DNA from 4 places in the Pseudoalteromonas sp. Angola-4 genome. Region 2 is predicted to be linked to each of the others. Evidence: predicted binding sites of a transcription regulator. Region 2 holds the regulator's gene; each other region holds the start of a gene.
The links. The regulator sigma-54, encoded in region 2, starts transcription at its own class of promoters, with help from an activator protein. The targets are predictions, from matches to a motif close to GTTGGCACGNNNNTNGNNT.

Region 1: a site for sigma-54 is predicted at 4,786-4,804, ahead of fliE (flagellar hook-basal body complex protein FliE). Genes of this name have one in related genera too.
Region 3: a site for sigma-54 is predicted at 2,427-2,445, ahead of PSH48_RS19030 (ferritin-like domain-containing protein). Genes of this name have one in related genera too.
Region 4: a site for sigma-54 is predicted at 1,862-1,880, ahead of flgJ (flagellar assembly peptidoglycan hydrolase FlgJ). Genes of this name have one in related genera too.

What each region holds. Positions count from the first base shown of each region.
Region 1 is NZ_JAQREK010000013.1:86,529-94,301, forward strand. It holds gene fliI (flagellar protein export ATPase FliI) at 1-810, opposite strand, end outside; gene fliH (flagellar assembly protein FliH) at 829-1,638, opposite strand; gene fliG (flagellar motor switch protein FliG) at 1,642-2,682, opposite strand; gene fliF (flagellar basal-body MS-ring/collar protein FliF) at 2,675-4,390, opposite strand; gene fliE (flagellar hook-basal body complex protein FliE) at 4,411-4,743, opposite strand; gene PSH48_RS14835 (sigma-54-dependent transcriptional regulator) at 4,916-6,340, opposite strand; gene PSH48_RS14840 (sensor histidine kinase) at 6,337-7,449, opposite strand; gene PSH48_RS14845 (DNA-3-methyladenine glycosylase I) at 7,582-7,773, shown strand, end outside.
Region 2 is NZ_JAQREK010000009.1:60,019-67,791, forward strand. It holds gene mgtE (magnesium transporter) at 1-1,264, opposite strand, end outside; gene PSH48_RS11830 (HPr family phosphocarrier protein) at 1,524-1,796, opposite strand; gene rapZ (RNase adapter RapZ) at 1,837-2,682, opposite strand; gene PSH48_RS11840 (PTS sugar transporter subunit IIA) at 2,702-3,154, opposite strand; gene hpf (ribosome hibernation promoting factor) at 3,159-3,446, opposite strand; gene PSH48_RS11850 (RNA polymerase factor sigma-54) at 3,474-4,973, opposite strand; gene lptB (LPS export ABC transporter ATP-binding protein) at 5,043-5,768, opposite strand; gene lptA (lipopolysaccharide transport periplasmic protein LptA) at 5,765-6,313, opposite strand; gene lptC (LPS export ABC transporter periplasmic protein LptC) at 6,303-6,857, opposite strand; gene kdsC (3-deoxy-manno-octulosonate-8-phosphatase KdsC) at 6,854-7,405, opposite strand; gene PSH48_RS11875 (KpsF/GutQ family sugar-phosphate isomerase) at 7,406-7,773, opposite strand, start outside.
Region 3 is NZ_JAQREK010000024.1:35,714-43,486, forward strand. It holds gene PSH48_RS19025 (TonB-dependent receptor plug domain-containing protein) at 1-1,637, shown strand, start outside; gene PSH48_RS19030 (ferritin-like domain-containing protein) at 1,942-2,385, opposite strand; gene PSH48_RS19035 (LysR family transcriptional regulator) at 2,559-3,497, opposite strand; gene aceK (bifunctional isocitrate dehydrogenase kinase/phosphatase) at 3,515-5,233, opposite strand; gene PSH48_RS19045 (hypothetical protein) at 5,434-5,913, opposite strand; gene PSH48_RS19050 (DUF3413 domain-containing protein) at 5,996-7,492, opposite strand; gene PSH48_RS19055 (DUF1414 domain-containing protein) at 7,498-7,710, opposite strand; gene yejK (nucleoid-associated protein YejK) at 7,773-7,773, shown strand, end outside.
Region 4 is NZ_JAQREK010000013.1:102,740-110,512, reverse strand. It holds gene flgH (flagellar basal body L-ring protein FlgH) at 1-676, shown strand, start outside; gene PSH48_RS14905 (flagellar basal body P-ring protein FlgI) at 688-1,782, shown strand; gene flgJ (flagellar assembly peptidoglycan hydrolase FlgJ) at 1,918-2,934, shown strand; gene flgK (flagellar hook-associated protein FlgK) at 2,936-4,942, shown strand; gene flgL (flagellar hook-associated protein FlgL) at 4,945-6,213, shown strand; gene PSH48_RS14885 (flagellin) at 6,489-7,773, shown strand, end outside.

The sequences.
Region 1 (7,773 bases), on a different contig from region 2:
GCGTTGCGCCATGGCGTAACGGGTTACTGAATCAAGCAATAACAATACGTTTAAACCTTGATCACGAAAGTACTCAGCAATGGTCACCGCACTTTCACAGCCTTTTAAGCGCATAAGGGGCGATGCATCAGCAGGAGCAGCTACCACAACAGAGCGTTTGCGCCCTTCTACACCGAGTATCTCTTCAATAAATTCTTTTACCTCACGGCCACGCTCACCCACTAGGCCAACCACAATAACATCGGCTTCACTGCCGCGGGTCATCATACCTAAGAGGACCGATTTACCAACACCAGAGCCTGCAAACAAACCCATACGCTGGCCTTGCCCTACAGTAATAACTGAGTTTATAGCCCGTACACCTACGTCCATAGGTTGGCTGATTGGTCTTCTAGCGAGGGGGTTTATGGGGTTTTGTGCAAACTTTAAATAGTGTTCGGCGTTAATTTTCCCCAGGCCGTCAAGCGGGCGGCCTAAGCCATCCACAACGCGGCCCAGTAGGCTCATACCAACGGGCAAGCCGGTATCATTTACTTGTGGAATAACACGCGCACCGGGTAACACACCGGAAATGTGGTCATTAGGCATTAAGTAAAGGGTTTGCTCACTAAAGCCCACTACCTCAGCATCTACAAACCCTGACATAGTTTCTATTTTGCATTGGCTGCCTACAGGCGCACGTAGCCCTTTCGCCTCAAGGGTTAAACCGACTACTCGGGTTAAAATACCCGCTACAGCAGGTTTAAACGCTGCGATATGGTGTTGGTATTGATTTAAGCGTTCGCTTAGAGGTGCACGTTGAGCTGCCATAACACGCCACAAAAAAGATTAGATACCGCTATTATGCAAAAAGCTATCCAACGTTTCTTTGACACGGGTTTTTAGGGTCATATCTAAAGACGATTGTGGCGTTTTAACTTCGCAACCGCCGCGCTCGAGTGTGGGTTCTGCAATTAGCTGCCAATTATTATCTGCAATAGTTTGCTCACCATAGTTTTGCTTTACCAGTTCTAAGTCATCTGGGTTTAAATGCACACGAACTTTTTCTTGCTCAGTATTTAATGCATCTATGCTTTTTTTAAGCGTATGTAAAATAACATCGGGCGATGTTTTAATTTCTTGATAGGTTATAGCTTCTGCCAGCATAACCGCTAATTGCACTAAGTGCTTTTCTGCCAGTTCGTCCACTTTATCAAGCGGAGCGCTGAGGTTGTCGATTATGCTACGCAAGCTGGTTAACTGCTCTTCTATTAACGGCTTAACGTCTTCTTGGCCTTGTGTTTTACCAAGCTCTACGCCTTCTTTATAGCCTGCTTCTTTGCCCTCACCAACCCCTTTTTCAAAGCCATCTATGTAGCCTTGTTCGTGCCCTTGCTTTAAGCCTTCCTCATAAGCATCTTGCCTAATGCGCTCAAGCTCAGCCATAGTTAACGAAGGCAGTTCAGGCTCTTGCGGCTGAGTGTCTTCTACAGCTTCTTCTTCAACTTCTTTTTTATACAAATCAGAAAGTGGTGTGCCAAAAGCCGTTGAACGATTGCCAAAACTGCGCTCATCAGGAGCAACATCAGGTATTGGCCAGTTTTTTAAAAGCTCATCAGCTTCATCTGCATGTAAAGGGCGACCTTTTAATTTAGACATAGCTTATAGGAACTCCTCGCCACCACCGCCGCCTAACTGAATCTCACCCGAGTCAGATAGGCGCCTTGCTGTTGAAAGCACTTCTTTTTGGGCAGCTTCTACTTCACTTATTCTAACCGGTGCCATTGCTTCTAAGTCATCGGCAAGCATTTCGGCAGCACGTTTAGACATATTACCCAAAATTTTATCTTTAAGCGCTTCGTCAGTCCCTTTAATTGCTTTCATTAATACGTCTTGCTGTACTTCACGCAATATGGCTTGAATACCGCGGTCATCCACATCCATAAGGTTTTCAAACACAAACATAAGGTCCTGAATTTGCTGAGACATTTCTTCATCGTGTTCACGAATAGAATCCATCAACTGCCCTTCTACATTTGTATCTAGGTAGTTCATTATATCTGCCGCGGCTTTTAAGCCACCCATTTTAGCGGCTTGTGCGCCTGCTTGGCCGGCAAATTGTTTTTCCATAATCTCGTTAAGTTCTTGCAATGCTGCAGGTTGCACTTCTTCAAGGTTCGCAATACGCATAGTTAAATCTAGGCGCACTTTTTCAGGAAATTGCGCTAGGATTTCTGCCGATTGCTCAGGCTCTAAATACGATAAAACAATAGTTTGAATTTGCGGGTGCTCATTACGAATAATATTGGCAACTTGCTTTGAGTCCATCCATTTAAGTGAATCTAAGCCTTTAGCGCCCGAGCCCATTACAATTTGGTCTATCAAACTTGCTGCTTTATCTTCACCTAATGCGGCGGTAAGCGCCTTTTTAATAAAGTCTTCTGACTGGAAGCCAATTGTACTAAAGCTTTGTATTTGTTCTATAAATAAATTGTGAACTGCGCTTATTTTAGATTGTGACAAGTCATCTAGCGCAGCCATTGCCATACCCACTTTTTGCACTTGCTTAGGCTCTAAGTGTTTAAGTATTTGCGCTGCATCTTCTTCAGATAAGCTCAATAAAAGAATTGCGGCTTTATCTACGCCATCTAACTTATCAACATCAAACGCTGGCGGGAGTTGTTTTTGTTCTTGATCAGTCATCTTCTGTTAACCACGCTTTCACTACTTGTGATGAGAGTTCAGGTTCGTTCGCTACAAGTGCTCTTACCGCTTTAAGCAAATCTTCGTCGCCATGTAAATCTGGCAGCTGTAGTGTACCATCGCTTGAGAAGCCTACAGAAGCAGAATCAAAGTCTTTATTTAGCATATCTAGCGTGCTATCGCCAATATCCACCCCAGAGCTTAATGCATCTTCATCGTACTCTTCGAGCGTATCATCTGGGTATATTAAGCGTTTAAGCATAGGCTTAACAACTGCCATAATAAGCACAATAATAACCAGCGCACCCAGTACTAAGCGGACGATTTTCATAAACCAGTCCTGCTCCCACAGCGGTACTTCTAAATCTAAATCAACTGCTTCGCGTACAAATGGCACGGTTACCACCTCTAATGCATCGCCACGTTGCATATCAAAACCTACCCCACCTTGTAATAGGCGACGTATATTTGACAAAGCCTCTACCGAGCGCGGCGCCATGGTTGTTTCGCCGTTTTCACCTACTTTTGGCACATAATCAACGGCAACCGAGACGCTAATTCTGCGAATAACCCCTGTTTGTTGGCGCTTATGCGAAATGGTGGTGTCTAGCTCAAAGTTACGTGTAGCCTCTTTATGCACTCGGCTTGGGTTCGTTGCCGTACCAGCATTGCCCTGGCCTGCCACTTCTGGAATAGTTGAATTCATAGGTGGCTGATTAGTGAGTGCCCCAGGAATACCTACCGCTAAGCCACCAATGTTGTTCTCTTCAAATGTGGTTTCGCTTCTTACTGCTGGTAAGTCTGGGTTGTAGCGCTTTTGTGTTTCTTCTACTGAGCTAAAGTCCATATTTAAATCAACTTGCGCCGTGTAGTTACCCAAGCCGACTACAGGAATAAGAATACTGTCTATTTTCTCTAAATACTCTTGCTCACGCTTTCTTTCAATGTCGTACTCTTTACGAGAGCGTGCTGCTAATGAGTCTTGCGAGCCTGAATTAAGTAAGCGGCCGTTTTGATCTGTTACCGTAACACGTGAAGGCTCAAGCCCTTGTACTGCAGAGGCAATCATATCAACCACTGAGTCAATTTCTTCGCCATCAAGCATTCTGCCGCGCTTAAGAGTCAATACCACTGTGGCTGATGGCTTTTTCTCTCTGCGTGCAAATACGTTTTCTTTTGGAATGGCTAATAAAACTTTAGCGCGTGTTACGTTGTTTAATTCTTCTATGGTGCGGGCAAGTTGTTGCTCGCGGCCATGTTTTAAACGTTCACGCTCTAACCGTTGACTAACACCAAAGCCCATATCTTGCATTATGATGTCGGTGCCTGAGGTAGGACCTTGCTCTAGGCCTTCACGGGCCATAAGCAATTTAATGTTTTGATACTCGCTTTCATCAACCGAAATTACGTTGCCGTCTAGCTCGTAGTCAATTTTTTGTGCATCTAAAAAATCAAGGGTTTGGATCAGCTCTTCTGTTGGCATTTTACCAAGTGGACGCATGTCTGGCTGACGTGCCCAAATAATCACAAATATGGCAATAGCTAAACAAATAGCCAGCGCAATAATAAGGGTGACTTGGCGAAGCACATCAACACCATTTAAGGCGCTTAAGTAGCCCGACTTTTGTTCTTGTTGCTCGTTATCTTCGCTTTGGTCAATACCGCCGCCAGCAAGAGCAAGATCTGTTGATTGATTAGATTGCGCCACAATAATTCTCCACTACCTACTTAAACAGGCATGTTCATAATTTCTTGGTATGACTCAACAAGTTTATTTCTTACTTGTACTGTAGCCTCAAATGCCACTGACGATTTTTGTGAGGCAATCATTGCCTCAGCAAGCGATACACTTCTATCACCCATTTCAACAGCCACTACTTTTTGTTTGGCATCTTGTTGTAAGCCATTAACCGTGTTTAATGCATCACTTAGTAAGTCACCAAATTGAGCAGACGATGTCGGCTGAGCTTGAGTAGGTAGCTTATTGATTTGATTTGTATGGCCTGCTTCTAAAGCCATTGATTGCATTTCTTGAAATAGCGCGCTGTTTTGAATTTTCATAATTTTCTCTGGCAAATGCAGTTAACGTTCATAAAGGGAATAAAGCACAAAGTGTGCCATAAAAATAAACCTTTAATTACATAAGGTTAACCATTATTTTTGAGAGTCAGAGATTTGACAACCCTAAACTAAGCGTGGTTAGTTTAGGGTTATATAGAAGAAAGGAATAAAGTTATGCGGGCAGCGAAATACCTAAATCGCGCATTTGCGCTAGTTTATAACGTAAAGTACGCGGGCTGATCCCAAGTGTTTGGGCAACATCTTTACGTTTGCCTTGGCAGCGCGCTAGGGTCTCTAATATTATTTTATGCTCTTTATCTTTTAGCTCATCTTTATAGCTGCCAGTATCAACACTAGGCAGAGAGCTACTCGCCTCTGCAGGCGTTATTTTGTCATCATAATACGCGCCACTGGGAGTGTTCGCTTGTTCAGGCGCTATCTCCTGTTTAGGCGTACTGTTAATTGGCGCTTGCATTAAGTTTTCAATAAAAATAGCCTGTTCGCCAATTACATTGCCCGTTCGCAAAATAAGCGCACGTTGAATTACGTTATCAAGCTCGCGTACATTACCAGGCCATGCATGGCTTAGTAATTTTTGCTCAGCGGCACTATCAAGTGTTGCTAGCGGCTCTTTACTTTTAACTAAATGGCGCTCTATTAAATGCTTAGCCAATACTATTATATCGCCTGGGCGCTCACAGAGCGGTCGCCACATTAGGGGAAATACATTTAAGCGATAATATAAGTCTTCTCTAAATTGGTTATCTGCAACGGCTTCTTTTAGGTCGCGGTTACTGGTGGCGAGTACTCTTACATCGAGTGAAATTGTTTTTCGGGCACCTAAACGCTCAACTTCACGCTCTTGCAATACCCGTAATAGCTTAGCTTGCAGCCCCAAGTCCATTTCGGTTATTTCATCAAGTAATATGGTGCCGCCCTGTGCTTGTTCAAACTTACCAGGGCAAGCTTGAATAGCACCGGTAAACGCGCCTTTCTCATAACCAAATAAAGTGGCTTCGAGCATATTTTCAGGAATAGCAGCACAGTTAATCGCAACAAACGGTTCATTACAGCGTTTTGATTTGTCATGAATATAACGCGCCAGTACTTCTTTACCAGAGCCACTTGGCCCAAGCACCATCACACTTGCATCTGAGCGCGCCACTTTGCTCGCCAGTTCTAAAAGCGCAATACTGCTAGGGTCGGCAACAATTGGGCCGTCAGTGTCTTTTGGCTTTTCGGGTAAATACCGACTAACCATATTTAAAAGCACCTCAGGGGCAAATGGTTTAGCCATATAATCAATTGCGCCTAAGCGCATTGCCTCTACTGCATCATCAATCGTTGCATAGGCAGTCATCATTAATACGGGGAGATCTGGGTAGTTAAGCTTTATGCTTCTGAGTAAATCTAGGCCGCTCATCGCGCCCATTTGCACGTCGCTGACCACTAATGAAAACTCAGATTTTTTTAATTGGATCATGGCTTGCTCAGCACTATCGGCTGCAACACAGGCAATACCCGACATTTCTAACGTGTCTATGAGTGCTTCTCTTAAACCTGCATCATCTTCAACCACTAGTATTGTATTACTCATGCTGTTTTCTCCTGCGTTGAGGCCGTGCATATGGGCAACAATAAACTAAAACATGCACCACCATTGGCATTATTAACCACTTCAACACGTCCTTGATGCGCATTAGCCACAGAGCTTACAACAGCAAGCCCAAGCCCTGTACCTTGGCTTTTTGTGGTATAAAACGGTTCAAAAATTTTCTCTATTTGGCTCAACTCTACACCAGGGCCGTTATCGCATACGCTAATACGCACGGTATCGGGTTCGCTGCTATCGCGCTGCGCTTTCAATGTCACCTGGGCTTGGCTGCCAATAATTTGAATACTATTGTGAATAAGGTTTTGAATAGCACTGGCCAGCGCAGTTTTATTACCGGTAATTTCTATGTCTGGCTCTGGTAGCTCAACAACAAGTGAGCTGTTATTTAAGGCCACCATTGCATCGGCACCTAGTTTTACCTCGTTTAAAAGCTGCTGCATAGAAACCTGTTCAACCACTTGTTGCTCGCCGCTTTTGGCAAAAAGTAGCATATCGTTAACTTGGGTTTCTAAATCTTTTAAACGCGACATTAACTTAGTTTGAAAGTTATCCCGTGATGACTCTGGTAGCTTTTTAGAGCCCAAATTGGCCGCGTACAACATAGCCGCCGAAAGCGGTGTACGCACTTGGTGCGCAAGCGATGCCACCATTTTACCTAACGCGCTTAGGCGCTGCATATGGGCTACGCGCTTTTGCAAGCGGCGCGTTTCTGTTAAATCTGTCATTAATATTAATTGCCCAGGCTCTGGCGCTAGCGCAGTAATATCAAGCTTTATAAGCCGGCCGTCTTTGAGTGACACTTCATGTCCATCATCTTGGTGGGGACGAAAAGAGCGCTGAATAATGTTAAACCACTTCTCTCCTTCGAGCGGCTCGCCTAACATATCAATCGCTATTTGATTGGCTTTTGCAATAAGCCCTTTGCCATCAAGCACAACAACACCCGCAGGCATAGTATCAACTAAGTGCGACAGCCAACTTGCTTGCTGTCTTAAATCACTTAATTCACCAATGTACTCTTCTTGAAGTAAACATGGGTTATACTGTTTTGCAGTAATAAACTGTGGTTTAAGTACACTCGCAAGGGCCATAATCAAATCTCTTAATGATGTAGATACAGGGCTAAATGCACAATTTATACCAATATTATTTTATATATTTTTCATTTAGTTACCTTACAATAACGCGTAACAAAAAAATGACGCACACTAAAAGGAATAATAATGAGTGAGCAAAATAAATGCCGTTGTGAGTGGCTCGACGCCACAAAGCCTGATTATGTGAAATACCATGATGAAGAATGGGGAGTCCCCCTTTATGACGATACGAAATTATTTGAATTTATTACCCTCGAGTCGGCGCAAGCGGGCTTAAGTTGGTACACCATTTTAAAAAAGCGCGCAGGCTATAAAAAA
Region 2 (7,773 bases):
CTATATTCATTTTTTTCAATAAAATAGGAATACATGCGCCAGCAACACCAGCCACTACAAGGTTCATAAACATTGCAAATGCGAGCACGCCGCCAAGCATAAAATCCCATTGCCAAAGCGCAATTACACTGGCTATAAGTATTGACCAAATAACCCCGTTTAATGCGCCTATCGCCAGCTCTTTAGCCATTAAAAATCGTTGGTTAGTTTGGTTAATATGGCCCACGGCAATACCGCGAATAACCAGAGTTAAAGATTGGCTACCTGCTACACCACCCATTGAGGGCACAATGCCATTGAGTACAGCTAAAATAGGTAATATATCTAAGGTGCTTTCAAAAAAGCTGGCCACAAAGGCGGCAGCTAAGGCTGTGAGTAAGTTAACGCCAAGCCATACTGAGCGTTTTTTTGAGCTTTTTAAAACAGGTGCAAAGGTGTCTTCTTCATCATCAAGACCGGCAAGGCTTAATAAGCTGTGCTCTGCATCTTCACGAATAACATCAACAATATCATCAATGGTGACACGCCCAAGCAAGTGGGCGTTATCATCGACTACAGGGGCCGATATCCAGTTATGGCGCTCAAATAACTGAGCAACTTCGCTTTCATCCATCGAAATAGGGATAGACTCACAGTCTTCATCCATTAAATCTTGAACAATTTTTTCAGGCGGGTTAGTTAACAGTGTGCTAAGTGATAATGCACCTAAAAAACAGTTATGTTTATCAACAACGTATAAATCATCGGTGCCCTCTGGAAGCTCGCCGCGTAGCCTAATATAACGCAGCACAACATCAAGTGTAACGTCTGGGCGAATGGTCACCGTATCGGTGTTCATTAGCGCGCCTGCAGAGCGCTCTTGGTAAGATAAAGCCTGTGTAGCGCGTTCGCGGTCTTGCGTATCCATAGCGCTAACCACATCTTTGTACACGGTGTCAGGAAGGCTACGCAGGACTTCACCTAAATCATCGTGGCCCATATCCTCAGTGGCCGCGGCAATATGCTCAGGTTCCATTTGTGCAATGATACCTAAACGTACATCTTCAGAGAGCTCTTCTAGCACATCCCCTTGCACATCTGGGTCAACCAGTTGCCAAAGCATGCGTCTAATTTTATGCGGAGAGGATTCAAGCAGCAGTGCTGTATCACAAGGTGCTGTTTTTGCTAGCATGCGTCTTACTTGAACAAATTGCCCACTATTAAGTGATTTAGTCACTTGTTTTAGTTGCTGTAGTGGATAGTCTTGTTCAAACGCTTCTGGCATTGGCATCCTAAATATTTTTGTGTAATGGAAAGGTGTTTAGTAAGTGGTTTTGCCCACTGTTATTTTCTTTATTTTTTGTGCTAAACCCAATGCTGGGGCTAAATTAGTGTTTAAAATTAAGTAACCAAATTTAGCAGGGGCATGGCTTTATTACCCTAAATTAAAGCACTAAATTAGGCGAGTCGGAATACCTTAATTTACTAAATCTTTATAGTTTGGCCTGATAAGTCTTTAACTTATAAGGCTATGGTGCTTTAAGTTATTCTTGTTCGTTAAATCGTTGTGCGATTAATTGCCCAACCGCATGCAAAGCTTGCTCTGAATCAGGGCCTTCACAGACTACTTTAACTTCTTTACCTTTACTGCTTTCAAGTAACATTAAAGCTAATACGCTGTCGCCTGCGGCTTCTTTATCATCTTGGTGTAAGGTGATTTTAGCATCAAACTGTACAGCTAATTGCGCAAGGACCGTTGCCGCTCTGGCGTGTAAGCCTAATTTATTTTTTATTAAAAATGTGTCTTCACAGCGCATAAATTACTATACCTAAACTGAACAGGTTATTATTTTAAGGTTACTTTTCTTGCTCACGATGACGAATTTTGACATTCGGATGCGTCATAGCAAAGCTCTCACCAATGGCTTGCGCTAAATAAACCGAGCGGTGTTGACCACCAGTACAGCCAATTGCAATAGTGAGGTAACTACGGTTATTACGCTCTAAGTGTGGCAACCAAGTTTGTACAAAGGTTTGAATTTGCCAAGTGAATTTTTGCACTATGCTGTGATTTGCCAAAAAATCTTTTACTGGTTGATCAAGGCCCGTAAGCGGTTTGAGTTCAGGCTCCCAGTGGGGGTTTGGCAAAAAGCGAGCATCAAAAACATAATCAGCTTCTTTAGGTATGCCGTGTTTAAAGCCAAACGATTCAAACGTTACAATAAGTTGCTTATCTTTTTTACCCAGTATTTTTTCGCGAATTGACTCTGCTAATTGGTGCACACTTAAATCGGTGGTATCTAGCATAAAGTCAGCGCGCGTTACGAGTACATCAAGCAGTTCTTTTTCTTTTTTTATTGCTAAATCAAGCGGCAGTGAATCGATGGATAAAGGGTGTAATCTGCGTGTTTCTGAAAAACGTTTGATCAGTGTTTGATCATCACTATCTAAATAAAACAGTGTGGGTTTAGCAAAGTCAGGAAGGTACTCGAGAATATCGTTAAATTCGTCTTGTTCTTTGGGAATATTACGAACATCTATGCTAACGGCTATTTTGTCATAGTTATCTGAAACACTTCGCACTAAAGAGGGCAGTAGGTTGACCGGAATATTATCTACGCAATAATAGCCTAAATCTTCAACCACGCGTAAAGCAACCGACTTACCTGAACCAGAACGGCCGCTTATGATAATTAACTCCATTTATAGCCCTTAGTATTTACTACGATTGATCAACAATTACTTGATACAGCTCTGCATCGGTTTTAGCACTACGCAGCTGTTTACAAAATTCTTTGTTGCTCAGTTTATCAGCTATGGTTGCCAGAGTCTTTAGGTGCTGTTGGTTATCGCCATCTGGTACGATGAGTGCAACAAAAATATCAACAGGGCAGTTATCAATAGCATCAAAGTTAACAGGAGTGTCGCTAACAAGTACTAAAGCCAGCGGCTCTTCTACGCCACCCATTCTGCCATGAGGAATGGCGATACCCCGGCCAATACCAGTACTGCCTAGCTTTTCTCTGCTTGCCAGCGCATTAAGAATATCTTGTTGTGGTAAGTAGGGGAGCTTTTCATGAGCAAGCTCACTGATAAACTCTAAAATTCTTTTTTTACTACTAAAAAGGACCGCAGCTTTGCTGCAGTCCTGGCATACTAATGTACTTAATTTCATAATATTAGTGTCTAGCAAGCTTCTCTTTATGTTTTATGACTTGACGATCGAGCTTGTCAATCAACGAGTCTATAGCGGCATACATATCTTGGTGCTCTGTTGAGGCAAATAAATCTGCGCCACTTACATGAATAGTCGCTTCTGCTTTTTGGTTGAGTTTTTCTACATCGAGAATGACATGCACATTGCTAATATGATCTGAGTGCCTTTCTAGCTTTGCAAATTTATTATTTACATAGTCTCTAAGTGAATCAGTTACTTCTACGTGACGACCAGTTAGGTTTAGTTGCATAAGCATTTCCTCTTTGTTTTTTACGTCTTATATCAAACTCTTTCTCTGATTTGACGGTGGAATAGCTAGCGATTCACGGTATTTTGCTATTGTGCGTCTAGCTACTTTAATTCCTTGCTCTGCCAATATATCCGCAATTTTACTATCACTCAATGGTTTAGCTGAGTTTTCCGCGGCAATTAGCTTTTTAATTAGGGCACGTATTGCGGTTGATGAACACTCGCCGCCATTTTCAGTGCTTACGTGGCTTGAGAAAAAATACTTAAGCTCAAATATACCACGTGGTGTATGCATATATTTTTGCGTAGTAACACGCGAAATTGTCGATTCATGCATTTCTACCATTTCAGCAACATCGTTTAAAACCATTGGCTTCATGGCTTCGGGGCCATGTTCAAAAAATGCCTGTTGCTGTTTTACAATACAGTTTGTTACCTTAAGCAGCGTGTCGTTTCTGCTTTCAAGGCTTTTTATAAACCATTTAGCTTCTTGTAAGTGAGAGCGAATAAACTGGCTATCACCACTTGATTTTACGGTACGTGACATAGCCGCGTACTGACTATTTACGCGTATTTTTGGCATGCTATCTGGGTTTAGCTCTACCACCCAGCGGCCTTTTATTTTTTTAACCGACACATCTGGTATCACATACTCCGACTCTTCCCTTACTATTGTATCTGCAGGTTTTGGGTTGAGGGTATGTATTAGGGTCATGACCTCTTTAAGCTCGTCTTCTTTAAGCTTAGTCTTTTTCATTAATGTACGATAGTCGCGTGCCGCTAATAGATCAATGTGATCGGTTAAGATCATTTTAGTTTGTTCTATAAAAGGGGTGTCTTTATCAAACTGGTTTAGCTGAATACACAAGCACTCTTGTAAACTGCGCGCGGCTATACCTACAGGGTCAAATAACTGAATACGCTTTAAAACGGCTTCTATTTCATCAAGTTCAACTTCAACTTCGTCATCGTTTTCTTGGTTAAAGCTCTCTAAAATCTCTTCGCAACTTAGCGTTAAAATACCCGAGTCATCTACAGCTTCTACAATGGCAATAGCAATGGCTTCGTCAGTTGGGCTAAAAGGAGTAAGCTGAAGCTGCCACATTAAATACTCATGTAGCGTTTCAGTAGAGGCACCTTGATAAATAGACTCATCTTCCGGCATTGGGCCTGAGGATGCCGCAGGGGCTGCGCTCATGTACTCATCCCAGGTTACATCCATTGCCATATCATCGCTAACGGTGTCTTTATTTAAAGCTTCGCCACTGTCTTGCTCGTACTCGCTGGTTGTACCGTCAGCCGATGCGCTTACGGTTACATCATCCGTATCTGCTTTTTGTTCATTTTTTCCAGCCGACTCTTCCGTGTAATCTTGCTCTTCTACTTCTAATAGCGGGTTGCTATCAAGTGCTTCTTGTATTTCTTGCTGGAGATCCAATGTACTGAGCTGCAGCAAGCGAATCGCTTGTTGCAATTGTGGAGTCATTGTAAGTTGCTGGCCCATGCGCAGCTGTAATGATTGCCTCATGTATCTCTAACAATCCTTTTATGTTGTTATAATTAATATTAGCAGATGCTTGTAGGTGTGGCTTAAATGTTACAGCCTAAATTGCTCGCCTAAATAAACATCGCGTACAGTTTTGTCATTTAATACGTGTTCTGGGGTGCCAGATGCAATTAGCTCCCCATGAGAAACAATGTAGGCTTTTTCACAAACATCAAGGGTTTCTCTTACATTGTGATCGGTAATTAATACGCCAATGCCACGGTTTTTAAGATGTTCTATTATTTTCTTTATATCTAACACTGAAATCGGATCAACACCAGCAAAAGGCTCATCCAATAAAATAAATTTAGGGTTTGCTGCCAGTGCTCTGGCAATTTCTACACGGCGGCGTTCACCACCAGAAAGCGCCATACCTTGGCTATCGCGAATATGCTGAATACTGAATTCATCAAGTAAGTTGTTAAGCGTTTCTTCTCGCGCGGCTTTATTGAGCTCTTTACGCGTTTCTAAAATAGCCATTAAGTTTTGATAAACTGTCAGCTTTCTAAATATTGATGACTCTTGCGGCAAATAGCCAATGCCTAAACGGGCGCGGCTGTGCATAGGTAATAACGTAATGTCGTTATCATCAATAGAAATTTTACCTTTGTCGCTAGGTACTAATCCTACAATCATGTAAAAGGTGGTGGTTTTACCTGCGCCATTAGGGCCCAATAAGCCAACAATGCTGCCGGCTTCTACCTCAAGGCCTACATTTTTTACAACTTGGCGGCCTTTATAGCTTTTTGCTAATAGTTTTGCTTTTAAGGTGCTCATGGTTGACCTTCGTTACCTGTTTTTTCTTTAATTTTTGCTTCAACAGGCACTAAAATTGTGTGGACACGATCCGTAGAGTTTTCGTCTTTTTCTGCGCTAATAAGCTGCTGCTGCATGTCGTAGGTAATACTTTTAGCATTAATTTTTTGACCGGCTTGTGCGACTTCAGCATCGCCAACAAGCGTTAAAAAGCGCTTTGCTACGTCGTAACGTACTTCGTTTGCGCTGGCACTCATTACGGTACCGTCGTCTTGTTTTTCTTCGAAGTAGGCTGGGCTGCCAGTGGCAATAAGGAGTTGTTTGTTATCCCCTAAGTCTTCACGTTTATGTACTTCGAGTCGGTCGGCTGTAATTTTGCGATTACCATGCACAATTTCGACGTTCTTTTCAAAAATACCTACGTTTTCTTTAAGTTGGCCTTCTTGACGGTCTGCACTAATAGAAATTTGATTTGCTGGCGGTTGAGCGGCAGGCTCAGCAGCAGAGGCGCTAAATGCAAGCATTAGCGATGGGATAATAAGTATTTTAGTGAGTTTATTGGTCATAATATATTGTTCGCGTATGGTTAATTAGTTTTATTACTTCGGTTTTTAAATCGGCTTCAAGGCCTTTACCGACAATTTTTAAATTAGGCCCAGTGACAACCACTGGCTGCTCAGAGCGCATTGTTAACGCTTTAATGTCGACTTCGATGTTATCGGCATTGATGTTATCTATCATGGCGTTATCAACTAAATTTTTAGCAACCACATTGCCTTCTAAAATAAGTTGTTTATCTTCGTAAAGCGTTGCTTCGTCTGCATTTATTCGCCATGTTTGTTTTTCGTTATATAAAGTAAAAATAGGTTTTTCAAAAAATGTAAAACCAAGCTGTTGGTACAGCTCCATTTTAGCCGCTGTGACTTTATGGCTTATTTTGCCTTGCTCGTCATAGGCTGTTTGCTTAAGCTCTATAGCGGTGTAATCGGGCTTTGCAATTACTTCAGGTTCTTGCTCTAGCGCTACATTGGTTTGGGTAAAATAAGGGTACCAAAGCCAAACCATACAGCCGATGAATAACGCACTGAGTATAACGCGTGCTGCATTCATGAACTGGTGCCTTGTGTTGTCAGCGCTATGCCATTCTCTAGCATAAGTAAGTCTGTGAGCTCTCTAACGGCGCCAAAGCCGCCAGGCATTTGCGTAGTGTAATGCGATAAGCGCTTAATAAGCGGGTGCGCATCGTTTACTGCAACGGCAAAGCCAACGCGCTCCATTACTGGCATGTCAGGGCCATCGTCGCCAATGTAGGCTATTTGTTCATCAGTTAACTTTAAAGTGTTTTTGAGTTCTTGATAAGCAATAAGTTTGTCTTCTTGGCCTTGATAAATGTGCTGCACGGTTAAGCTGCTCATGCGAGTTTGCACTATTTCTGAGTGACGCCCCGTAATGACCGCAACTTCAAAACCGCTATTGATCAGCGCTTTAATGCCAAAACCATCTTTTGTATTAAATGCTTTTAATTCTTCGCCTTGGTTACCGAGGTAAATTCGGCCATCAGAAAATACACCATCAATATCGCATATGAGTAGTTTTACTTTTTTGGCGCGTGCTTTGGCATCATCGCTTAGCGGTTGATAGAGATCTTCAAATTGCATTTATAATACTCCTGCTTTTAAGAGGTCTTGCATATTTAAGGCGCCTATTGGCTGGTTTTTATCATTGACCACAATTAAACCATTAATACGTTTGTTTTCCATTATGTTTAGGGCTTCAGCTGCAAGTATATCGGCCGTGGCAGTTGTGCATGATTTGGTCATAACCTGGCTAATAGCGGTGCTATGTATATCCACTCTTTGCTCTAAAATACGGCGTAAGTCACCGTCGGTAAAAAGGCCAGCAAGCTGTTGATTGTTATCTACAATAGCGGTCATGCCCAGGCCTTTGGCTGACATTTCTATTAACGCGTCTTTAATTGTTTGCGTTACACCTATAATAGGGGTGTTTGTGCCGCTGTGCATTACAT
Region 3 (7,773 bases), on a different contig from region 2:
CGGGCGGTAACCCTGTTTTGCAAGATAACGACGCAACTATCCCGTTAGGCTTTTTACCTAAAATTAATACCACAATTGATGATATTTCTTACAACTTTGGTTACAAAACCGACTTTGATAACGATGCAAGTTTAGATGTATCGTACACCTACGGTGAAAACAGCATTGATTACACAACAAGTGACACAATCAATGCCTCGTACGCTAACTTTTTACGTTACGAGCAAGGTTTAAGTGCCGCTGATATTCGTAGTACTATTCCGCGTGAAGCCTATGCCTATGGCATGGAGTTATCACTGCAAACCATTAATATAGATTTTACACAAAACTTTGATGACTACTCATTGGCTATGGGTGCAGAAATTCGTACCGATGAATACCGTATTTTAGAGGGTAGCGAATATGCTTATCGTGATTACGACACCCTTGATGGGGTAAGTATTTATAGTGGTTTAAGTGGCGGTGTAGGCTCTGAAGATGCCTCTGGCGGTACGCAAGGTTTTGGTGGTTCTTCGCCGGCATCATCGGTTGATGAGTCACGCGATGTAATTTCGTTTTACCTTGATGCAGAAACCTACCTAATTGAAGATGTCATTTTATCAGGCGCACTGCGTTACGATAATTACAAAGGCTTTGGCGACACGGTAAACTTTAAGCTTGCGGGTAACTGGGCAATTACTGATGATGTGTCACTGCGTGGTGCATTAAGCTCAGGCTTTAGAGCGCCATCAATGCAGCAATTGTATTTTAACAATATCAGCACACAATTTGTTGTGGCTGAAGACGGCTCATTAGTTGCTGAAGAAGTAGGTACATTCAGAAACGATTCAACCCTTGCACAAAGTTTAGGTATTCCAAAGCTTAAAGAAGAAAAATCGCAAAACCGCAGCTTAGGTATTGTCTACAACGTAACGGATAACATTAATGTTACTGTGGATTACTACTCAATTGATATTGACGACCGCATAGTAATTAGTAATCGTTTAGGCAAAGGGCTTTCTTCAAGCCTAGATGCTGCATTAATCAGCTCAGGCGCAGGTGCAGGACAGTTTTTCTTAAATGGTGCAGATACCGAAACTTCGGGTATTGATTTTGTAGCTACTTGGAATACCGAGGGATTAGGTGGCACGCTTGATTTTACTTTAGCAGCTAACTTTACTGAAACTGAGGTGGTATCGTTATTTACGCCATCGGGCTCAGGGCTTGAAACCGTACCGGTTGAAGATGTTTTCTCTGATCAAGAAATTTCAATTATTGAAGAGTGGCAACCAGAAGATCGCATCAACTTAAGTGCGCTTTACCAGCGTGGTGATTGGACTGTAAACCTTTCACTTAACCGCTTTGGTGAATACACAGTAGAAGATGGCGGGCGCCAAACCTACGGTGCAGAAATTTTAACTGACGTTAAAGTTAACTACTTCGTGACTGAAGATTTATCTGTAAATATTGGTGCAAATAACTTATTTGACGTGTACCCAGATAAAAACACCATTGGTAACTCACGCTCGGGCACAATTGTAGATTCAAATGGCAATACGATTGTAAGCAGCGATGGGGTATTTGAATACTCTCGCCGTTCAGCGCCATTTGGCTTTAATGGTGCTTATTACTATGTAGGCGCAGAATACCGTTTTTAATAAATAACACTCCCTTATGTTATTTAAGTTCAAAGGGCCGTAAGGCCCTTTTTTTGTATTTAGCCTTTTCCGTATTTATCTGTAAACCGCGATTTATTTTATTGTGCAACGCCTTACCTCAGCGTTAAAGTATACCAATTCGCTTAATTAAACATTATTTCGGATTGGTATACCCCCTGTATGGCTTTGATAATACTAAATGAGGCATTTTGGACTTGGTTATACATAGCAGGGTTTAAACTGGACGTTGTAATAATAAAAAACCCAGCGGCTAGGCTGGGTTTCAAATATATGCAATTGAAAATTAATGCTTTTGCATACGGCTCATTTCGGTGTGGCAGCTTTGCATCGTTAGCAAGGTTTTCGCTAAGGCTGCTTCACAGTCGGCTGGCTGTGGTTTATCCATCGCTGCTTTAATTTCTTCAAGGGTTTTATCTTCTACCTCTTCAAGCTCTTTAACGTATGTTTTATCGTTATGAGAACTAAACGAAGTGAGTAGGGCTGTGTAAGCTCTGCGTGCTTCTACAGCAAAAGAAGAGCCGTCTTCACGCTCACCTTTTTCGTTAACAGCATAAGGTTGTAAGCGCTCAACACTTACTTTTCGTGCGTCAATCATGCGTTGAAATAATGCGCCAATGGCTGGGTCTTCAACTTTCTCTTGCGCTTTTTGATAAAAATCAATGCCACTGTTCATTACTTGGATGATGTCAGTAATATGAGTTGCTTCTGTTCCTTGATGGGTATTCATAATGACCTCTCTTTACATGAATTTAAGTTTCATAGTAACTAAAGCAAAGGCCATTCCAATTTAATTTTAATTTTTAAGTTATTGTAATTATTAGTCATTTTTTTATTTAGCAAGCAGTAAGGCTATTTAAAATAAAACAACCTCGCAAATTTTACATAGCTTTTGTAATAAGGTTATTTAAGCTCATCCGCCACTTCGGCTACTTTTTGGCGTAACCAAATATGGCTTGCATCGCGATGCAGTAAAGGGCTCCAAATCATATCTAGCTCAAAAGGCGGTATAGGAAATGGAGGTTCTAAAATTTTAAGGCCTGCATCATCTAAGTAAATATTGGCAGCCTTTGAAGGTAAGGTCGCCACTAAATTTTGCTCTTTTGCCAAATGAATGGCTACATGGTAATTACGGGTAAACGTGGCAATATTTCGGTGTTTACCAAAATGGGCAAGTGCTTCATCTACCCAACCTAGCTTTTGTACATCTTTAGGGTCCATTCCTACGCCAACCCCAAAGCCGGTTTTACTTACCCATATGTGGCGGGCTTTTAAATAGCTGTCTAGGCTAAAGTTTTCGATAATTGGGTTGTCGGCTTTTACTAAGCAGCAAAAGCTGTCTTTCCATATGCGTTTATGATGAAAAGATTGCGGAAGGTTTTCAAAGCGGTTAATTGCCATATCCACTTTACCATTTTCAACATCATGAAACGTTACATCACTAGGCGTCAGTATATCTAGGGTTGTATCGGGCGCTTCTTCATGAAGTTTACTTAAAAGCTTTGGCGCTAATGTACTGGCTGCATAGTCACTGGCCATTATTCTAAATACACGTTTACTTTGGCTGGCTTCAAATTCGCGATTAGGTGCGAGGGTTTCTTCTAGGGTCATTAATATACCGCGAATAACCGGTTGCAGCTCTATAGCACGCTCTGTAGGGACCATACCTTCACTGGTACGTACCAAAATTGGATCGTTAAACAAGTTTCTTAAACGCTTAAGGCCGTTACTCATAGCGGGTTGAGTAATACTTAACTGGTTAGCGGCGCGGGTTACGTTACACTCACGTAATAGGGTGTCGAGGTAAACCAGCAAATTTAAATCTATTTTACTTATGTTCATTGTGTGTCCTTTAACGCTTACCAGTGATGAATAAAGCGTTGTGCTGTCGGGTATGGGTATATGTGACTAACATGACCCTTTTTTATATTTTGCTGAGCTTGCTTCCAAAAACTAACATCAACAAGCTCGGGGTGTGTACTGAGTAAAAACTGTTTGTACTTTGGGTTTGGCATAACAAAGGTACAAAGTTGCTCAGGAAAAACATCTTGTGGCGCAACTGAGTAACTTTGTTCATCAGTTAAGTAATCATCATAGCTTTTGGCCTTAGGTAAGGCCCTAAAGTTCATATCTGTTAGGTATTGAACCTCATCGTAGTCGTAAAAAATAATGCGCTTGTGTTTGCTTACCCCAAAGTTTTTAAGCAGCATATCGCCTGGGAATATATTTACCGCAATCATTTCTTTAAGTGCTTGGCCGTACTCTTCTATTGCATCGGCAGCACTTTCTTCGCTGGCGTTTTCTAAAAATAAATTAAGCGGTGTCATGCGCCTTTCAATATATAAATGCTTGATAATAAGCCACGGGCCTTCAATTACCATAGATGAGCCAATGGTTTTATGTAGCTGTGCCAGTAAATTACTATCAAAGCGTGCCAAAGGAAATACGACGTTAGAGTATTCTATGGTGTCGGCCATGCGACCAACCCGATCATGGCTTTTTACCAGCTGATAGCGTTTAAGCACGGTATCGCGGCCAAACGGTTTGCTTTCGCCAAACTTATCTTTAATTACTTTAAATACATAGCCAAAAGAGGGCAGCGTAAATACCATCATCACCATGCCTGGGGTGCCTGGCGCTATAATAAAGTTATCGTCTGAGTGAGACAAGTGATGTAAAAATTCACGGTAAAACTCTGTCTTACCTTGTTTATGAAACCCAATGGCATTATAAAGCTCAGCGAGTGTTTTATTAGGCATAAGTTGATTTAAAAATCGCACCATGGCTGAGGGCGCATGGGTTTCAACCATAAAATAAGCCCGTGCAAAGCCAAAAATAACCCGCATTTGCGATGATTTAGTTAATAGCGCATCGAGGTATAAGCCTTTATCTTCATGGTGTAGTACCGCAATAATAAAAGGCTGCACACCGCTTTGAGAGACCACACGGCCGACTATGTAAGCTGCTTTGTTACGATAAAAAGGCGCGTGCAAAATATCAAAGCGCATTTGCCAAGGCTGGTGGTGAGTGTCGGGCGCTTGTTTGTAAAATGCCTTTACGAGCAAACGTATATCCCGCTCTAAATTTACAAACGGGGCTTTAAAATCAAAATGCTCAATAATACGCTTTATTGTGGGCTTTAAACCATCCACCACTGGAAAGTAGCTGCGGTACTCTGCCTCAACAGGAATGGCTGGGGCATCTTTTAATGTGGCTTGTACAAATATAAAGTCGTTATGAAAATAGCGTCTGTGGTACAAACGGCAAAATACTGAGTTATAAAATGTTTCGGCAAGTTCAGCTTGAGGATGAAAGCATAAAAAGCGTTGGTACAGTATTTTTACTTCAAGCCAAAGTTGCTCATTTAATTGCTCAGTTAACTGTGCTTGTTTTAATGCTTTAGTGGTTTCGTTTACTCTGTCATCGTAGTAACTAATACGCAGTTTACTAATTTCATTAATTTGCTGCCAATCGCGCTTTGCAAAGGCAAGCGGGGCTTGGGCGGTGGTTTTTTGAAACAGCTGATAATGCTTTTTAAAACCCGTTAAAATTAATTCAGCTATGTGGCGTGGCTGCATAAACACTCCTTAAAAAAGTGTATATAACGATTTTAGTACAGCATTTATAAATGTTAGTGCTGCTGTAGTGTTATACACGTTAGAGCTTTAACTCTATAGTTGTTAAGGTTATGTTATTTTAAGTTTAAAACCAAGATAAATATTCTCAGTTTTTATACTTTTAGCTTAAAGCATAATTGAGTGTGATGGCAAAAGCTAAGTTATTGGTAGGAAGCTATTTTTTTCTCTAACTTTTTAATGCGCTTCTCAATTTCGGTGGTTTGCTTTTTATGATCTTTATTTATTATTTTTAATTGCTTGGTAATATCTTTGCTAATTAACTTTTTGTCCTCGTCATCTAAAATACGGTTGAGGCGCTGTTGTTGGTTGTATTCTGCGCGGTCTTTTTTACGTTTTATAATCGCTAATTTATTAGTATTACTTCTCAGCTCAGCTTGCAGGTCAAGCACAATCCGTTCGCGCTCTAATGCGTTTAGCTCTTTTGTGTAATCTTGCGCCGGAGCAGTATTAATTCCCGATACAGTATTAATTGTGTAGGCGGTAGCGTTATCGTTACAAGGGAATTGCGAAAAGATAGTGCCGTTTTTTGTCACGCATTTATAGTAAGTTGTAGCATTTTGCGCATGCAGAGAAAGTGGGCATACCATTACTGCGCATAAAAAAAGTGTGTGTTTTTGCATTAATTTCATCCCTGAGCATTTACTATGATTTAGTAAATATAACCTAGCTTGGTGTTATAGCAAGCTAGGTTAAGGGATAGGGCTATTGTGTGTAGGTTTTTAGCTTTTTAATACTTTGTACTAAAAACGGGATATCGAGGCTTTGCTCAATAGAAAAACCTTCAGCGGCAGATATATTTTTATAGTTACCGTCTGAATCTATTAGCGTAATTCTATCTTTTTTGTAAGCAATAACTACGCCTTGCGAGTAATTAACGCCAGTGTCCGTTTTTTTCTTATACAGGTTTTCACCTAGCATGGTTTGTTTAACCACAGACTTACAGTTTAAGTACTGGCCTACACTGGTTGCAATAATATCACTGGGTTGAATAAGTCCATCTACCTTGGCTATTCGCTTATCTGAACTGTATAACACCGATGATGTAACTACTTCCGAGCTATTATTAGCTAAGCTAAACGCAAAAATATGGGTGTCGTCACTGCGAGGAGACGGATTATCTTCACCTTTAATGATTTTAATTGCGCTGTTTGAATGCGCTTGATCGTTTATAAAGCTTAGCTTTTCAATTCCAGCAAGCTCTATGCTTCTGCGCTGACTTTGCCACGCAGGTAAGGTTTGCTCTGATAAAATAGCCATCTTATAAAAAGAAGGTAAGCCATACACTAAACTAAACAAGCTATCGCCATGGTGTGTTGGCTGTAAAAACTGATCAGTTTTATATAGGTTTTTATGCTTAGCAACAAAGCGTTTTAACTGCTCGTTGCTATCAAATACAAAAATATCGACTTGCTGCGCAGTGTAATCTTCACATTTTTGCATTGGCGCAGGTATTTGGTAATTAATATTTTGGTTATTAATTCTTACATTGTGAGCTTGTTTATAGCTTTCAATGTCGAGCAAATCATTTTTTGCTAATAAGCTTTTAGCGGTCGTAGGGTACGACAGCGGTAAAACGTTATCTTGCTTCGTTATATCAAACTTTAAATTTGCATCTGCCCAAATGTGAATACTGTGGCTAAGTGCAAAGCACAACACTAAAAACGAGCTGGCAAAACGGGCAAACTTAAGTTGTTTTAAACGCGCTAAGTGCTGCCATGTATAGTTACTTACAACTAACTGGAAGCCTAAAATGAGTAAAACAATGCCCCCGGCTAACAACGTAGTAAGGGCAGGCGAGCTAGTTAGACGATGCCACAGTAAGGAAATGATTTCCGGTAGCGCAGAAGAGCTTAAATGGTAGCCCAAATTAACGTATACATACGCATCAAGCGTTAAAATAGACGCCCCAAGCGTAGCAATAACGGCAGCCATACCTCGAATATGTCGAGGGTAGGGAAACACTAAACTTAAAGGAAATACCGTCAGCACAAATGCTAAAAAAGCGATAAAGCTCGTATGGCTTAACCACGTCACTAACATATAGGTAATACCCATAAAGCTAGTTGGCGGTGAATCTGCAAATAAAAAGCTTAGGCTAATAAAAAGCGCTAAACCAATATTTGCAAAAGTGAACCAGTGGCCCCAACTTAATAACTGACTCGCTTTTGACGAAAACTGATTGTGCTGCGATAAATTCATATAATTTATTTAACCGACTGAGCAAGTGCTTTTGCAAAGTTCTCAGTTACGGCTTGTCTTTTCCCTGCAGGTACATGCTCTTTTAGGATATGCGTGATAGAATTTCCTAAACACATAAGGCTTAAATCAACCGGCGCATTGTGTTGCGTTAGCACATCAATGAGCTGATCGACGATTTGTTCTACTTCTTCATTAGAGTATTTTGATAAGATTGGCATCAGTTGGTTCAATAAAAGAGTTATATTCTCGTATTTTAACACCAGAGGCGTGAAAAACAAAGA
Region 4 (7,773 bases), on a different contig from region 2:
TGTTATTTTATTTGCAGCAGGCACCTTATTTTTAAGTGGCTGTGTTTCTACGCAAAATAGTGAAGTGGTTCAAGATGACCCCTACTACGCACCCATGTACCCAGAGCCTGTAGCAGAGCCTGTTGTTGCAACGGGTTCGTTGTTTAACACCAATACATTTAATGATTTGTATTCAGACAAAAAAGCACTTAGAACCGGCGATATAATTACCGTTAAGCTTGAAGAGTCAACACAAGCTACAAAAGCCGCTAAAACCGAAACCGATAAAGAAACCGAAGCCAGCCTAGACCCCGTTATTGGGTTAGGTGGTTTACCTGTAAATATAGGTGGCGACAGTATTCAGTTTGGCATTGGTAGTGATTCATCATTTACCGGTGACTCTAAATCAAATCAGTCAAACAGCTTAGTGGGCGACATCTCGGTGAATGTTATGCGTGTTTTACCCAATGGTAATTTAGTTATTCGTGGTGAAAAATGGCTAACACTTAACACCGGCGAAGAGTTTATTAGGCTCGAAGGGCTTGTACGTCCGCAAGATGTAAGCGCCGATAACACGGTTGAGTCGAATAGAATAGCTAATGCCCGAATTCAATATTCAGGTAAAGGACAAACACAAGAAGCGCAAAGCCCAGGGTGGTTAACACGTTTCTTTAGTAGCTCGTTATTTCCGTTTTAGAGGATAGTAGTATGAATAGCATTAAAGCGTTTATTTTGATCATACTGCTAGGCTGGCAATTTTCTGCCAGCGCCGAGCGTATAAAAGATGTCTCTATGGTTGAAGGCGTACGTGCTAACCAATTGGTTGGCTATGGTTTAGTGGTGGGGCTACCTGGTACTGGGGAGCAAAACTCTTATACGCAACAAAGCTTTAGAGGCATGCTAAACAGTTTTGGAATTACGCTGCCTTCAACACAAAGTCCTAAAATTAAAAACGTAGCAGCAGTGGCTGTCCATGCTGAGCTTCCGCCGTTTAGAAAGCCGGGTCAAACAATTGATATTACGGTATCTTCTATTGGCAGTGCAGGCAGTTTACGTGGCGGCACCTTGTTACAAACTTTCTTAAAAGGGGTGGATGGAAACGTATATGCTATAGCACAAGGTAGCCTAATTGTGGGTGGTTTAGGAGCACAAGGGCTAGATGGCAGTAAAGTGGTCATTAACACCCCGACAGTTGGCCGCGTACCTAACGGAGCGACTGTTGAACGCGAAGTTAAAAGCCCTTTTATGCAAGGCGACTACATTACTTTTAACCTAAACCGCCCAGACTTTACAACGGCAAAACGTTTAGAAGCAACAATTAACAACTTGGTAGGCCCTAATAGTGCACAAGCTATTGACGCTGCCTCAGTACGCGTTATTGCGCCACGTGATGCATCGCAACGAGTGTCTTATTTATCAACGCTTGAAAACCTAGAGTTTAAGCCTGCTGACACTTCAGCCAAAATTATTGTTAATTCACGTACGGGAACGATTGTCATTGGCAAAAATGTGAAGCTACAGCCTGCGGCAATAACCCATGGCGGCCTAACAGTCACAATTGCTGAACAGCAAAATGTAACGCAGCCTAATCCATTAGCAGAAGGCGAAACCGTTGTTACACAGCAAAGTATTATTGACGTTAATCAAGATGATTCTCGTGCGTTTGTATTTAACCCCGGCGTTAGCTTAGATGACTTAGTGCGTGCTATAAATGAAGTAGGCGCAGCACCTGGAGACCTAATGGCTATTTTAGAAGCGCTTAAAGAAGCGGGTGCAATTAACGGACAGCTTGTTGTTATTTAATTATTTTTAAGAATGTTTACCCTTCCAAATAAAGCTTAAGTACTCAAAAGGTACTTAAGCTTTTTACTGTTTACCTTTCTTTGGCTCAATTTTTGCATTTCTTAAAGCATTATTCATTTTTGTGTCAAAAAGCTGATGGAAACAAATCACCTCGATAAGCAAAACTTTTTTGATTTAAGTAATCTTAATACTTTACGTCAAGACGCTTTAAACAGCGGTGATGCATCTACTGATGCCTCTAAAGCGGCGCTAAAAAAAGCAGCGGCACAATTTGAAGCTATTTTTACCCAAATGCTTCTAAAAGGGATGCGTAAAGCCAACGAAGCATTTGAAGATGAAGACAGTCCGTTTAACTCTAGCGGCGTAAAGTTTTTTGAAGAAATGCACGATCAGCAGCTCTCTTCTGAGCTTTCATCAAATGGGTCTTTAGGTTTGGCTGATTTAATTGTTCAGCAGCTCTCACCAGAGGCTGAGAACTTTATGCCTGGCTCCGTATTAAGAACTACTAACAACTTTATGAGTGATAAACGCGCAGGCTCTGAACTACCGCACGAAAAGGTACACAGTGAAAAGCAAGCAAATAAAGATGACTCAGTGGTTAGCAGTGCGGCAACACAAACTAAAACCACAACACAGCCTACACAACAGTCGTCATTTAATAATGCTGAAGAGTTTGTTAGTGCAGTGTGGGAGCATGCTAAAACAGCGGCCGAAAAAATTGGTTTAAACCCTGCAGTAATGGTGGCCCAAGCGGCACTTGAGACGGGTTGGGGTAAGCATATTATTAATAAAAGCGACGGGAATAGCTCAAATAACCTGTTCAATATTAAATCAGATAAAAGCTGGGAAGGCGATAAAGCAAGTAAAGTAACGCTTGAATTTGAGCAAGGTACCCCTGTTAAAAAGCAAGCAAGTTTTAGAGCTTACGAATCTATAAAAGAAAGCGTGAACGACTTTGTCGATTTTTTAACGCAAAACCCACGCTACGAAGAAGCATTACAAAAAACAGCACAGCCAAACGAATTTTTAGATTCGCTACAAAAAGCAGGCTATGCAACCGATCCTAATTACGCGAGTAAAATAAAAAAAGTGCTAAATAGCAGTGAGCTTAAAAATATTGCAACAAGCGCGTTTACCCAAGGAGTGAAGTAATATGTCGTTTAGTTTATTAAATATTGCCAGTGCTGGGGTGCGTTCAAGCTCTGAGCTGTTGCAAACGACCAGTAAAAACATCACCAATGTAAATACAGAAGGCTACGTACGTGAGCGCACTGAATTTACTACGATGGTAGATAACCAAGTAGGTCGCGGCGAAACATATAGGTTATTGAACGAGTTTGCCCAGTCGCAGTTAAACCGCGACACGTCAAATAAATCGTTTTTTGATCAATTTGTAACAGAGGCCAACCGTGTTGACACTATTTTTTCAGAAGAGTCTAATAACTTATCAACGGGCATAAATTCATTATTTAATAACGTGCAAGAGGCGCTAAATCAGCCATCTTCAACAGTTGCTCGCTCATTAGTAATGACCGATGCGCAAAGTTTAGTTGAGCAAATGGATAGGCTTTCGGGTATCGTGCTTGAGCAACAAGGTATAGTAAATGAGCAGCTTGAGATTTTTTCTGAAGAAGCCAACTCACTTATCCAAAATATAAATACGTTAAACCAAGAAATTGCAGTCGTAAATGGCACAAATAACGCATCAAGCGCAAGCTCTATTTATAACCAGCGCGACTTAGCGATTCGTGAATTATCAGAGCTTGTTGATATAGAAACACTTGATGGCCCTAATGGCGAAAAACTCGTCTTTATGGGCAGCGGTGAATCTTTAGTTATGGAAAACGGTACATTTAACTTGTTTTCACTGTCGGGTGACCCCGATCCTAATTTTAAAGAATTGACGCTTGACGTTAATGGCGGCAAAGCTGTGCCGCTAGAAATAGATGCAACTAAATTAAAAGGCAAAATTGGCGGCTTGTTGGCTTTTAGAGACGACATACTCGTGCCTGCACAAAACCAAATTGGCCAAATGGGATTGGCCATTGCAGATGCGTTCAACGAGCAAAATAAATTGGGTATGGATGCTAACGGCGAGCTAGGCGGTGATATTTTTACCATACCTACCGTGGGTGCTTATGCATACCAAGCTAATACCGGCGGCGCCAGTTTAACTGCCACGCTTGAGGCCGGTAAAGGCAGTGAACTGCCTGCCAGCGACTTTATTGTTACTTATACCGCTAATGCAAATGAAGTGAGCATCCAGCCTATAGATAATAAAGGGGAGCCGATAGGCAGCGCCTCTTTAGCGACGATACCGCCATCAGGTGTTATCGACTCAGATAATATTACGAGTGGGGAGTCGTTTGGTTTACAAATTGATGTAGCCGGTACTGGTAATACAGGTGATCAGTTTCAAATTAAACTTAACTCTGAGGCGGCAACCAGTATTTCCCTTGCGACAAGCCGCGGTGAAGACTTAGCACTTGCATCGCCAATTCGTACAGCTAACAGCATAGATAATGTAGGTACAGCGTCTATTTCAGCCGGAGAAGTAACAAGCGTTACCTCGGGTGGCTTTAACACTACCCCCGGTTTAGCCAATGGCGATATAACGTTAGTTAAAACAGGCACTGCAAACGAATATCAAATTACAGATGCAAATGGCACCACGACGTTTACAGTAACGCCTCCAGCAGAAGGCGTACTGGCTCAGGCTGGCGCACCTTATAGCAATTATGGCTTTGATTTTGACATTGAAGGCACGCCAGCCACTGGAGATACCTTTACCCTTGAATTTAACGAAGGCGGCTTTGACGATAACCGTAATGGTTTAAAACTCGCTGATTTACAAAATGGTGAGTTAGTACGTAAAAATGTAGTGACAACAGCCACTGCCGACAATCACGAAACGTTTAATCAAGCCTATTCAGGGTTAGTGAGTGATATTGGCGTAGTCACTGGCCAAGCCATTACCAGTGCCAGCGCATTTGATGCGTTAGCAGAGCAATCAGAAGCGTGGTATGAGTCGCTCTCAGGTGTAAACCTAGATGAAGAGGCTGCCAATTTACTGCGTTTTCAGCAATCATATTCAGCATCAGCTCAAGTGTTGGCTGCAGCTCAAGAAATTTTCGACACCTTATTAAGTGCAGCGAGGTAATTATGCGTTTATCAAATAACTTAATGTACCAAAACAACATTAATAAAATACTCGATAGCCAACAAAGTGTTGCTAATGCACAAGAGCAAGTAACGACAGGGCAGAAGTACTTAACTACCTCAGAAGCACCTGCTGCTATTTCGCAAGGGATGCTTTACTCAAATAAAATACAAACAAATGAGCAGCATGCTAAAAATATTGACCAGTTAACTGGCCGTCTTGAAACTGAAGAAACCATCTTACAAAGTATAAATACCAATATCCAACAAGCACAAGAGCTAGCGATTCAAGCAGGTAATGGTGTTTATACTCAAGATGATTTAGAGTCAATCGCGGCTGAGCTGAGTGAAATACAAAAAACACTCGTCAATTTAATGAATACCCGCTCAGAAGACGGTAAGTTTATTTTTTCAGGCTACCAAGACAGCACCCAACCATACCAGTTTGACTCTACTACGGGTGAATATACTTATAATGGAGATCAAGGCCAGCATGTTATAACCATTGCTGAAGGGGTAAGTATTAAATCAAGCGATAACGGTTTTGATACGTTTGAGAAAAGCGACGCACGACTTGATGTTACTGATAATCAAGCTGCGATCCCGGTAACTACGCCTGCAAATAATATTACAGCAGGCACGGTTTATGTAGATGGCCAAACAGAGTTCGACCGTTTCCACCAAGATAACTACAATGCTGATCCAACCGCAGCGGCAACAGCGAACACGTATAATGTGGTAATAACACCAGGCGCTTCCGCCAACGACCCTGATACTTATGAAATTTTGCGCGACGGTGTGTCGCTGAGCCCCGCACAAGTAGGTGAGGTAACGGATGAGCCAATCGATTTTGCAGGGATGAAAATCGAATTTGAAGGCGCAGCACCAGGCCAGCTTGATTTTACCCTCGAAAAGCCGCACAAAGAAAACGTGCTTAATACATTACAATCACTCATTACGGGGTTAAATGATGGCACACTTGAAGGCGATGATTTTCAGCAAGTATTAGCCGATGGTGTAGTACAGCTTCAAAATGCCAGCGAGCAAGTTGTGTATACGCAAGCGAGCTTAGGCGGGCGGATGAATGCGGTTGAAAGCGTGAGTGACTCAAATCTTGCGCAAGACATTCAAAACAAAAGCAACCTTTCTGATTTAGTAGAAGTAGATATGGCAGAAGCCATTAGTGAACTCACTAAACAAGAAACCGCACTGCAAGCGTCACAAGCCACGTTTGGCCGTTTAACAAACCTTTCTTTATTTGATTACTTATAAACAGATTATAAGCAGAAATACCTTGCCGCTTTAGTTAATACAAAGCGGCAAAAACCTCCCTCAAAATAGCGGCAATAAATTGTCGTCACTCCAGCTAACCAGATAACTTATTATTAACGTTTAATATTTCAATAGAAAATGCTTTAAAAACATGTTGTTATGTTTATTTTAAAGTTGGCACAGTAAATGCTTTTCTAATAATTAGAAATTATCGAATAGTGGTTCCTGTTAAAACGTGTTGAACCACACTCTGTTTAAACCTAGGAGATGGTCAAATGGCATTAACAGTAAATACTAATGTGTCGTCATTGAACGCACAACGAAACTTAACAAAATCTGGCGAAGGCCTAGCAACGTCAATGGAGCGTTTGTCATCAGGTATGCGTATTAATAGCGCAAAAGATGATGCGGCGGGCTTACAAATTTCAAACCGTTTAACCTCACAAATAAATGGTTTGTCAGTAGCTCAACGTAATGCCAATGACGGCATTTCAATGGCGCAAACCGCTGAAGGTGCAATGAGTGAGTCGACCAACATACTTCAGCGAATGCGTGAACTTGCGCTGCAAGCGGCTAATGGTTCAAACTCAGCAGAAGATAGAGAAGCACTGCAAAAAGAAGTATCAGCACTTCAGGTTGAGTTAACCCGTATTGCAGAAACCACCTCATTCGGTGGTCAGCAGTTACTAGACGGTAGTTACGGTAGTAAAGCTTTCCAAGTAGGCGCTAATGCTAACGAAACAATTAATGTATCACTCTCAAGCGTTGCTGCTGAAAAAATTGGCTCAAACCAAGTGAATTTACAAGCAGCTTCCGGTAGTGATGGCTTTGGTCAGGTTTCTGAAATTGGAACTGGTGCTCTTGCTGATAGTGCGACTGTTTACGGTAGTTTTACAATTTCAGGTAGGGTAGATTCGACGGTCAATATAGTCGATGGCTCAACAGCAGAAGAAGCTGCTGCAACTATAAATCAGGTAAGTGGTGCTACAGGTGTAACAGCACAGGCTAGAACCGAAGCTGTTATCGAAATGGGTGCAACATTAAGTGCAGAAGGTAGTTCAGTAAGTTTTGAATTAAATGGTGAAAAAGTGTCATTTGTTGCAACGGGTACTGTTGCAGGTGATGAACAAGCAATGGCTGAGGCTGTTAATAAGGCAACTGATGAACATGGAGTTACCGCTACAATAGAGAATGGAGAGCTTTCATTCTCAAACAATAATGGTAAGAGTATAGAGATTGTAGGGTTTGTGGGTGACACAGGTTCAGATATTACTATTACGCCGCAAGGCTATAACGAAGGTGCGGCCGGTGACGCCCAAACACTAGTTACAGGAGGCCCGGACTCTGCTAGGATTGCTGGCTCGATCCAGTTAAATTCATCAGAAACTTTTGCTACAACTGGTACGGTTTTTGTTGATGAAGTAAATACCAAGGTCACGAGCACATTAGAAAATGTAGCTGATATTGATGTTATTACTCAAAAAGCATCACAAGATGCGCTTTCAATCATTGATAATGCAATAGCCAATATTGATGAACAGCGTGCTCGGTTAGGTGCTG